2 regions of the Komagataeibacter saccharivorans genome follow, and region 2 is predicted to be linked to the other one. Evidence: predicted binding sites of a transcription regulator. Region 2 holds the regulator's gene; the other holds the start of a gene.
What was found. Region 2 encodes LexA, which represses DNA repair genes until DNA is damaged. Its sites were predicted from a motif close to TGTTCTANNTANGTTC; they were not measured.
Positions count from the first base shown of each region.

Region 1: the regulator LexA is predicted to act here: its motif matches at 2,899-2,914, upstream of recA (recombinase RecA).

Region 1 is NZ_CP036404.1:2,637,624-2,642,048, reverse strand. It holds gene KSAC_RS12175 (glycerate kinase type-2 family protein) at 1-1,278, shown strand, start outside; gene KSAC_RS12170 (hypothetical protein) at 1,275-1,646, opposite strand; gene recA (recombinase RecA) at 1,748-2,794, opposite strand; gene KSAC_RS12160 (gamma-glutamyltransferase) at 2,977-4,398, opposite strand.
Region 2 is NZ_CP036404.1:800,134-804,558, reverse strand. It holds gene eno (phosphopyruvate hydratase) at 1-6, shown strand, start outside; gene KSAC_RS03495 (FtsB family cell division protein) at 84-413, shown strand; gene rpmG (50S ribosomal protein L33) at 505-672, opposite strand; gene KSAC_RS03485 (molybdopterin molybdotransferase MoeA) at 831-2,036, shown strand; gene lexA (transcriptional repressor LexA) at 2,155-2,835, shown strand; gene bioD (dethiobiotin synthase) at 2,829-4,235, opposite strand; gene KSAC_RS03470 (alpha/beta fold hydrolase) at 4,232-4,425, opposite strand, start outside.

The DNA.
Region 1 (4,425 bases), 1.3 Mb from region 2:
CAGGCTCCCGGCTGGACCGACGAACGCGCGCGCGCCGTCCTGCGCCGCATTCTTGATGCCGCCATCCACAGCGCCATGCCCGATATGGTGCTGGCCCGTTACCTGCCACCCCGGCCAGAAGGGAAATGCGTGGTGGTCGGCGCGGGCAAGGCGGCGGCATCCATGGCGGCGGCACTGGAGCAGGCATGGCCGGATGTGGACCTGACCGGCTGCGTGGTCACGCGCGACGGGCATACCACGTCCACGCGCCGCATCCGCGTGCTGGAAGCCGCCCACCCGGTGCCCGACAGCCGCAGCGAGGCGGCAGCCCGCGCCATGCTGGATGCCGTAAGCGGGCTGGGGCAGGATGATCTGGTCATCGCGCTGATTTCCGGCGGGGGATCGGCCCTGATGGAACTGCCACGGGCCGGGGTTACGCTGGATGACATTCGCGCGATCAACCGCGCCCTGCTGCATTCCGGGGCGAGCATAAACGACATGAACGTGGTCCGCCGCCACCTGTCCGTCATCAAGGGTGGGGGCCTTGCCGCAGCCGCCGCCCCCGCGCGGGTGGTGACACTGGCCATAAGCGACGTGCCGGGGGATGACCCGCTGACCATCGCAAGCGGCCCTACGGTCGCGGACCCCACCACACCGGATGACGCGCTGTCCATCCTCGCCCATTACGGTATTCCCGTCCCCCAGGCGGTGCGGACGGTGCTGGCACAGGCAACCCCTGCACGCGCACCTGCGCCGGGATGCAGTTATACATTGATTTCAACGCCGCTCATGGCGCTTGAAGCCGCAGCGGAAACCGCGCGGGAATGCGGTCTTGCACCGCTGATACTGGGGGATGCGCTGGAAGGCGAAAGCCGCGATGCGGGAACATTCATGGCCGGGATTGCGCTCTGCGCCCGGTTGCATGGCCTGCCGGTGGCGGGCCCCGCCGTAATCCTGTCGGGCGGGGAGACCACGGTTACGATCAACCCGGCGGGGCCTGCGCCGGGACGGGGCGGCCGCAATACGGAATTCCTGCTGGCCATGGCCACCGCCCTGCAGGGACAGGCAGGAATATGGGCCATTGCAGCCGATAGTGACGGTATTGATGGCACCGAGGACGCGGCAGGCGCAACCATCGCACCCGATACCCTGCCCCGTGCCCGCAAGCTCGGCTGCGACCCGCGCGCCTACCTGCGCGCGCATGACAGCTACAGCCTTTTCCAGCAGACCGGGGATCTGGTCATGACCGGCCCGACGCTGACCAACGTCAATGATATCCGGATAGTACTGGTGACCTAGTTGGAGGATTTTCCCTGCCGCCCGTAGCTGACCTGCGTGTCCGGCACGACAAAATGCTTGCCGTCATCACTGTCGGCCGCATCGTCATCGCCCGCCTGATTGGCGTCATAGCCGGAGGAGATCATCTGCATCGCAGCCGAATCAGGCGGGGTATGATAGGCTTCGGTCTGGCTGTCATCATCATCGGGCACGCGGGCCAGACGCTTGGACAGGGGACGCAGCGCATCGCGCGCACTGGCGACATGATGCCCCCCGCCAAGGGGTGGCGGTGATTCATCCACATCGGCCGGATCGTTATTGTCATCATGTCCCGCGCTACAGGACGCAAGACAGGCCAGCAATCCGATCATCGCAAGACGCGGTTTCATCCCGGCAGCCCTTATCCCCGCTTCATTTCCCCTCCCCCGGGCCGATACGCAGACCGGGGGGTGGAACGATAGCCCGCCATGACGGCACAGGCCAAGGGCGATCAGTCCCCGGCGGCTTCCTCACCGGGGTCAACCAGCATGGCTTCCGCCACGACACCGGCCTGTTCACGCACCCGGCGTTCAATATCCGCCGCCATTTCGGGGTGGTCACGCAGGAACTGCTTCGCGTTCTCGCGCCCCTGACCGATGCGCTGGCTGTCGCAGGAGAACCACGCACCGGATTTTTCCACGATGCCGGCCTTGACCCCAAGGTCGATCAGTTCACCAACCTTGCTGATCCCTTCGCCATACATGATGTCGAATTCGACCTGACGGAAGGGCGGGGCCATCTTGTTCTTGACCACCTTGACGCGCGTCTGGTTGCCCGTGACCTCGTCCTTGTCCTTGATCGAGCCGATGCGGCGGATATCCATACGCACGGAAGCGTAGAATTTCAGCGCGTTGCCGCCCGTCGTCGTCTCGGGACTGCCGAACATCACGCCGATCTTCAACCGGATCTGGTTCAGGAAGATCATCATGGTGTTGGAGCGGGAGACGGACCCCGTCAGCTTGCGCAGCGCCTGGCTCATAAGCCGGGCATGCAGGCCGACATGGCTGTCGCCCATGTCGCCCTCAAGTTCCGCGCGCGGCACAAGGGCTGCCACACTGTCCACCACCAGCACGTCAACCGCGCCGGAACGGACCAGCGTATCCGCGATTTCCAGCGCCTGCTCACCCGCATCGGGCTGGCTGATCAGCAGGTTGTCCACGTCCACGCCCAGCTTGCGCGCATAGCCGGGATCGAGCGCGTGCTCGGCGTCGATGAAGGCGCAGGTGCCGCCCTTGCGCTGGGCCTCTGCAATGGCATGCAGCGCAAGCGTGGTCTTGCCCGAACTTTCCGGGCCATAAATCTCGACAATGCGGCCACGCGGCAGGCCGCCAATGCCCAGCGCGATATCCAGCCCGAGCGAGCCGGTGGAAATCACATCCACCTGTTCGCTGGGCCGTTCGCCCATGCGCATGATCGATCCCTTGCCGAACGCGCGCTCGATCTGGCTCAACGCCCCTTCCAGGGCCTTGCTTTTATCTATACCCGGAGCCTGTGCCATAGCCTGCCTACCCTGGTGCTTAATGAAGGTGATGAAACCGAGAACGGGCACCCTGCCCTGCAACGCCTGTACGGGACAGGCGATACATCATGCAGGTCAATATGGAACAAAACAGGACCATTTACAATGCCCCGTCATGACATCCCCCGATAAAACCCGGGGCGCGCGCCACCTGTAAGGACCTAGCGCGGCCCCATGGCCAGACCAGCCCCGCGCGGGTCGGTCGCGGCGGTGCAGGTCGCCGCATCCCCCGGCAGGCCCTGCGGACAGGAAATGGCATTGACGCGGCCCTGCGTTGTGGCCGGACGCACCTCCGGCGTCTGGCCCGCCATGATCTGGTGCATCTCGATCCCCACGGCGGCGGCGGCGTCATTCTGGCCCGACCCGGCGGCAACGGCACGGAAAGCACGGCCCTGACTGGCGATCGCAGCCGTTATCAGCGGCTGCGGCAGGCGCGCGGGGGACGCACCCAGCACGATGCCGGTATTGCCCGCCATGCGCCCGGTACCAAACAGGTTGTTCATGCTCAGGCTGCACGCAACCGCCATGCCTGCATGATCGACCACCGTGAACGAGGTGGATGCCGGAAGGGCTGGCAGCCCACCGCCCGAACCGCCACCGCCATTGACGAAAGCCTGCGCGCGGGCGGTCAGGTCATCGCCGGTGCCGCCCGCATGGTTGCCGTTCTGCGCGCGCCATGCGGCCACGCTGGCCTGTGCGCGCTGCATCGCATCGGACGTGGAAGTAGCACTATAGGCCACCGCACTGCCCAGCCCGCCATCAGCAGGCGGGGGCAGGAAGGCGATCTGGGTTTCGCCACGGCTGACAACCAGTGGCAGCCGTTCGGAAGGAACCGACTGCCGCAGGTCGGATATCTGCAACCCGCCACCCGCGGCCTGACTGCCCGCGACAAAGGACTGGCCCAGCGCGCCATTATACAGATCGCCCACGCCCATGGCGCGAATCTGGTCCAGCGCACCGGACAGATGCGTCTGCACCAGCGCATCACCTTCCGCCAGCGCCTTGCCATCCGAACGGCTGAACACCGCCCGCACACCAGGATCAGCCAGCAGCGGCACCTGCACCGCGGCAAGGTCACTGGCAAGCTGGCGGCTGACATTGATCCCGTTCGATGCCAGCGTAATCGCGTTGGGCAGCAGTTCAGAAAACGCAGCCGAACCATATTGCAGGTGCATGAGGTAAAGCCCGCGTGCCAGCATCGGCACGGCGGCGGGACGATCCGCAAGCGGCATGTTGGGCGCAGCCACCGTGCCCGCGACAGGCATGAACATGAAGGCGCGGCCACCGTTCTGATCGCCCGGCCGGTAGGCCAGACACGCCCCGCCCGACCCCAGCGACGCACGCGAAGGCAGGGTGACAGCCAGCGCCATGCCCATGGCCGTTGCCGCATCCGCCGCATTGCCACCGCGCTGGAGGATATCACGCCCGACCAGCGTTGCCTCCGGCTCATCAGCGGAAACCGTTCCGATCAGCGCCCCCGGCGACGGGCCAAACATATGGGAGACCAGCTTGACCGGCGAGTAGCGCTGAAGGGAACAGCCCGTGACGGAAATGGCCAGAACAGCCGACAATGCCGCACGCATGGATCGACGGGCAAAAGGTGTTATCGA
Region 2 (4,425 bases):
GGGTGACATGGTGCGCCGGACGGGTTAAGCCCGTCCGGTTACACGAGATGTGATGCGATATTGAAGCTGACCGGGGGAACGAGATGCAGGTGGTCAAGATTGTTAGGCGTGTAATCAGGGCCACGATTCCCCCTGCCCTGTTTATCGGGCTTACGGCATATTTTGGCTGGAACGTCATGCGCGGCGAACATGGCCTGCACAGCTATGCCGCGCAGTTGCATCTGCTTGATGAAGCCCGGTCCGCCCAGCACGATGCCAAGGCCGAACAGGAAGTCTGGCTGCGGCGCGTGCGCGGGCTGAAGGAAGGCGCGCTGGATGTCGATCTTCTGGATGAACGTGCGCGCACCATGCAGAACCTTGCCCGGCAGGACGAAATTGTCGTGCCCTACGGGGAACATAACCACCTGTACTGACATGGCCCGCACATGACATGCAGGACATGCAGGCATGAAAAAACCCCGGTCGTTTCCGCCGGGGTTTTTTCGTTTCCGCCGGAGCGGAAGATTATTTGATCTTCGCTTCGCGGAAGGCCACGTGCTTGCGCGCAACGGGATCGTATTTGCGCATTTCCATCTTGCCGGTCTGGGCACGGGCGTTCTTCTTGGTCACGTAGAAGTAGCCGGTGTCCGCCGTGGAAACGAGCTTGATTTGAATCGTGTTGGTCTTGGCCATGATATCCTCAGCACTGCTCCGCCGCTGCTGGAACATTCAGGTGCAGCAGTGGTTCAAGTTGGCGGAAAATGCGCATACACAAGGCTGAGGTCAAGCTCTAAGACCAATATTTCTGTTTAAATTCGCCCCGGACGGGTAAAAAAGGAGTGCAGTGCACGATGTTGAGCGTCTCCGAAGCGCGTGAACGGATTCTTCAGGGGGTATTTCCCCTCCCGGCGGAGGTCGTGGCCCTGACTGATGCGTGTGGACGCGTAAGTGCTGCCCCGCTGGCCGCGCGCCTGTCCAATCCGCCAGCCGATGTATCCGCCATGGATGGCTATGCCGTGCGCGCTGCTGATCTTTCCACCGGTGGGGCGACGCTTGAATGTGTCGCCGAAGCGCCTGCCGGGCATCCCGTAGCCACCACGATCGGTCAGGGCCAGTGTGTCCGTATATTCACCGGCAGCGTCATGCCCGCCGGGACGGATGCCGTGCTGATACAGGAAAATGCACAGGTGGATGGGCGTGCCGTCACGACCGGGCATGTTATCGCGCCGGGGACGTTCGTGCGGCGCAGGGGGCAGGATTTCGCGCAGGGGCAGGTTGTCATTCCCGCCGGGCGCAGGCTGTCCGCACGTGATATCGGCCTTGCCGCGGCTGCAAACCATCCCTGGGTGGAGGTCACACGCCGCCCCCGCGTGGCCATTGCCGCCACGGGGGATGAACTGCTGCTGCCCGGCAGCACGCTGGCGGCAGGCCAGATTGCCAATTCCAGCACCCCCATGCTGGCCGCCCTGCTGCGTCAGGCCGGTGCCGAGCCGGTCATGCTGCCCGTGCTGCGGGATAATATGAGCGACCTTGCGACCCTTGAGCGGATGGTGGATGGCGTGGATATGCTCATAACCACCGGGGGTGCCAGCGTCGGCAGTCACGATCTGGTGCGTCGGGGGCTGGAACAGGTCGGGCTGAAAACCGATTTCTGGAAAATTGCCATGCGGCCGGGTCGCCCGCTCATGTCCGGCCATCTGGGGCGCCTGCCTTTCATCGGCCTGCCGGGCAATCCGGTGGCCGCGTTCGTCTGTACCGTCGTGTTCGTCCTGCCTGCCCTGCGGCGCATGGCCGGGCTGGACAATGCGGTTGAGCCGCCACAGCGTGCGGTTCTGGGCGTTGATCTGCCGGAAAATGACTGGCGCATGGATTTCCTGCGCAGCAGCCTCACACATGATGGGCAGGGCCAGCAGATCGCCACCCCTTTCCCCGTTCAGGATTCAGCCATGCTGCATATACTGGCCGACAGTCAGGCGCTGGTGCTGCGCGCGCCGCACGCACCGCCTGCCCGGGCGGGTGATATGTGCGAGATCATCCGCATTGATCAGGGGTTGTAACAGGCGGGATCGCAGTTGACGGGGCGGATGGAACCAATATAGAACATGGAAACAGGTTTTTGGTTTGTTCCAGCTTCTTCCCGCCTTGGAACGCGCCCACGGCAAAAGGACATGTGGCATGCTCACGAAAAAACAACATGAGCTTTTGCTATTTATTGACGGCCATTTGCGTAGGACGGGATTCTCGCCCTCCTTCGATGAAATGAAGGATGCGCTTGGCCTGCGTTCCAAATCGGGTATCCACCGCCTGATTTCAGCGCTGGAGGAACGGGGATTCCTCCACCGCAGGCATCATCGTGCCCGGGCGCTGGAAATCCTGCGCCTGCCGGATATCGAGCCGCCGCCGGTCCGTAAGCCGGTCGACCCGCCCGCACCCGGCGGCCCGGCGGTGCCATCTGCCGCAGTCATCGCAGGCATGGTTGAACTGCCCTTTGTCGGACGGATCGCGGCAGGTAACCCGATCGAAGCCATCAACGCCAGTACAACCCATATCGTTGTGCCTGCCAGCCTTATGAGCAAGGCCAGCGACCATTACGCGCTGGAGGTTACCGGGGATTCGATGGAGGACGCGGGAATACTCGATGGCGATACGGTCATCATCCGCGCACAGGCACAGGCCAGTGACGGTCAGATTGCCGTGGCCCTGATCGATGGGGAGGAAGTGACCCTCAAACGGGTGCGGCATCAGGGCGATGAAATCGCGTTGATCCCGGCCAACACCCGCTATGAGACACGGACCCTGCCTGCCAGTCGTGTCAGCATACAGGGTACCCTTGCGGGTCTTATGCGACGTTACTGAACACTGCCCGTCACGTCAGTCCACGATGGTATATGGGTGGCCAGTTGTCTTATGGCATCCGGCCCCATGGGATCGGTTGGGGGCAGTTCTGCCAGAATACGCACCTGCCCATGGCGTTCGATGGCATTACGGCCAATCGGTTCGGGTGGCCCGTTCAGGATTACGCCCAGTACGCGCACTCCGCGTGTCCGTAGTGCTGCGAGACTGAGCAGTGTGTGATTGATCGTGCCAAGCTGGCTGCGGGCCACCAGTACCACAGGCAGCGCAAGACGGACCATAAGGTCGATCATCAGGTAATTTTCGGCAATGGGTACGAACACGCCCCCTGCCCCTTCAACCACCAGCGGTCCACGGGCGGCGTCATGGGGGGGCAACCCTATGTCGGTCGGATTGATGCGGGTATGGGCCTGCCGTGCTGCATCTTCCGGGGACAGGGAAGCACCGAACGTGGCCGCAGGCGGATACAGCCGCGCCGCGTCGATACCGGACAGGGCACGTATGGTCGTACTGTCTGATGGGGCATCATCCGTGCCGCTTTGCAGGGGCTTCCAGTAGGCGGCACCCCATGCCCGCACCAGTGTGGCGGCGGTAACGGTCTTGCCCACATCCGTATCCGTACCGGTTACGAATACACCTGGCCACAGGGCACGTCGGAACTGTCCGTAAGCGACATGATACGAAACGGCGAAGGGATCATTGCTGTGCGCTGCTGCCAGAACGCGGCGTAGCTGACTACCCGTTGCCGGTGGGTGATCGGTATGGCTGGCCCCGATGGCCGCCAGTTCGCGCACGAATTCCAGTGGTGATGCGGGGCTATCCACTATTTCCGCTTCCTGCCAAAGCCCTGCGCCGGAAAGCGGCCACTCCTCATGCAGGGTGGCAAGGGGGGGATAGGAAGGAACCGGGCAGGTCACGCCAGCCCGTGCATAGGCGTCCCGCCATTGCCGGAAGCTGCCTGCGCATAAGGTGGCAAAAGCCATCTGGCCATCGGGTGCAAGCAGCGATGCAAGCAGATCCAGCGTCCGGGCCCGGTTTTCAAACCACTGCATGGCCAGACTTGAGCATATCAGGTCGAACGGGCCGGTCAGGTCGGGCTGTTCCGCATCCATGCGGTGCAGTGTCAGCCGTTCCCTGTCCGGAATTCGTGCCGCCAGACGCGCCAGCATGCCCGGTGCGATGTCCGTGGCGGTGATATGGGCATCAGGGAACAGGCGTAGCAGTTCCCGCGTCAGGAATCCGGTGCCGCAACCGATTTCCAGAATACGTAGCGGCGTAGCATGAGCGCAGGATCGGGCAATGCGTCGGGCAAGTTCTCCTGCTGCAATACGCTGGACACGCGCAGCCTGATCGTAGTCCCGTGCCGCGTCAAAACGGGCGGCGATGCTTTCCTTGCGGGTCATGGTGCGGTTATCCGTTGGGTCAGGGCCGTAATTTCGCGCACGCAGTCGGCCGTGTGGGTCAGGGGTAGCAGATGTCCGCCTTCCTGCCATTGGATGGGGTGTGCAGCCTTACCGGAAAAGCAGGCCCGCGTCAGTGATGGTGGGGCGATGGCATCCTGCGTTCCGGCCATGATGTGGATGGGACATGCCA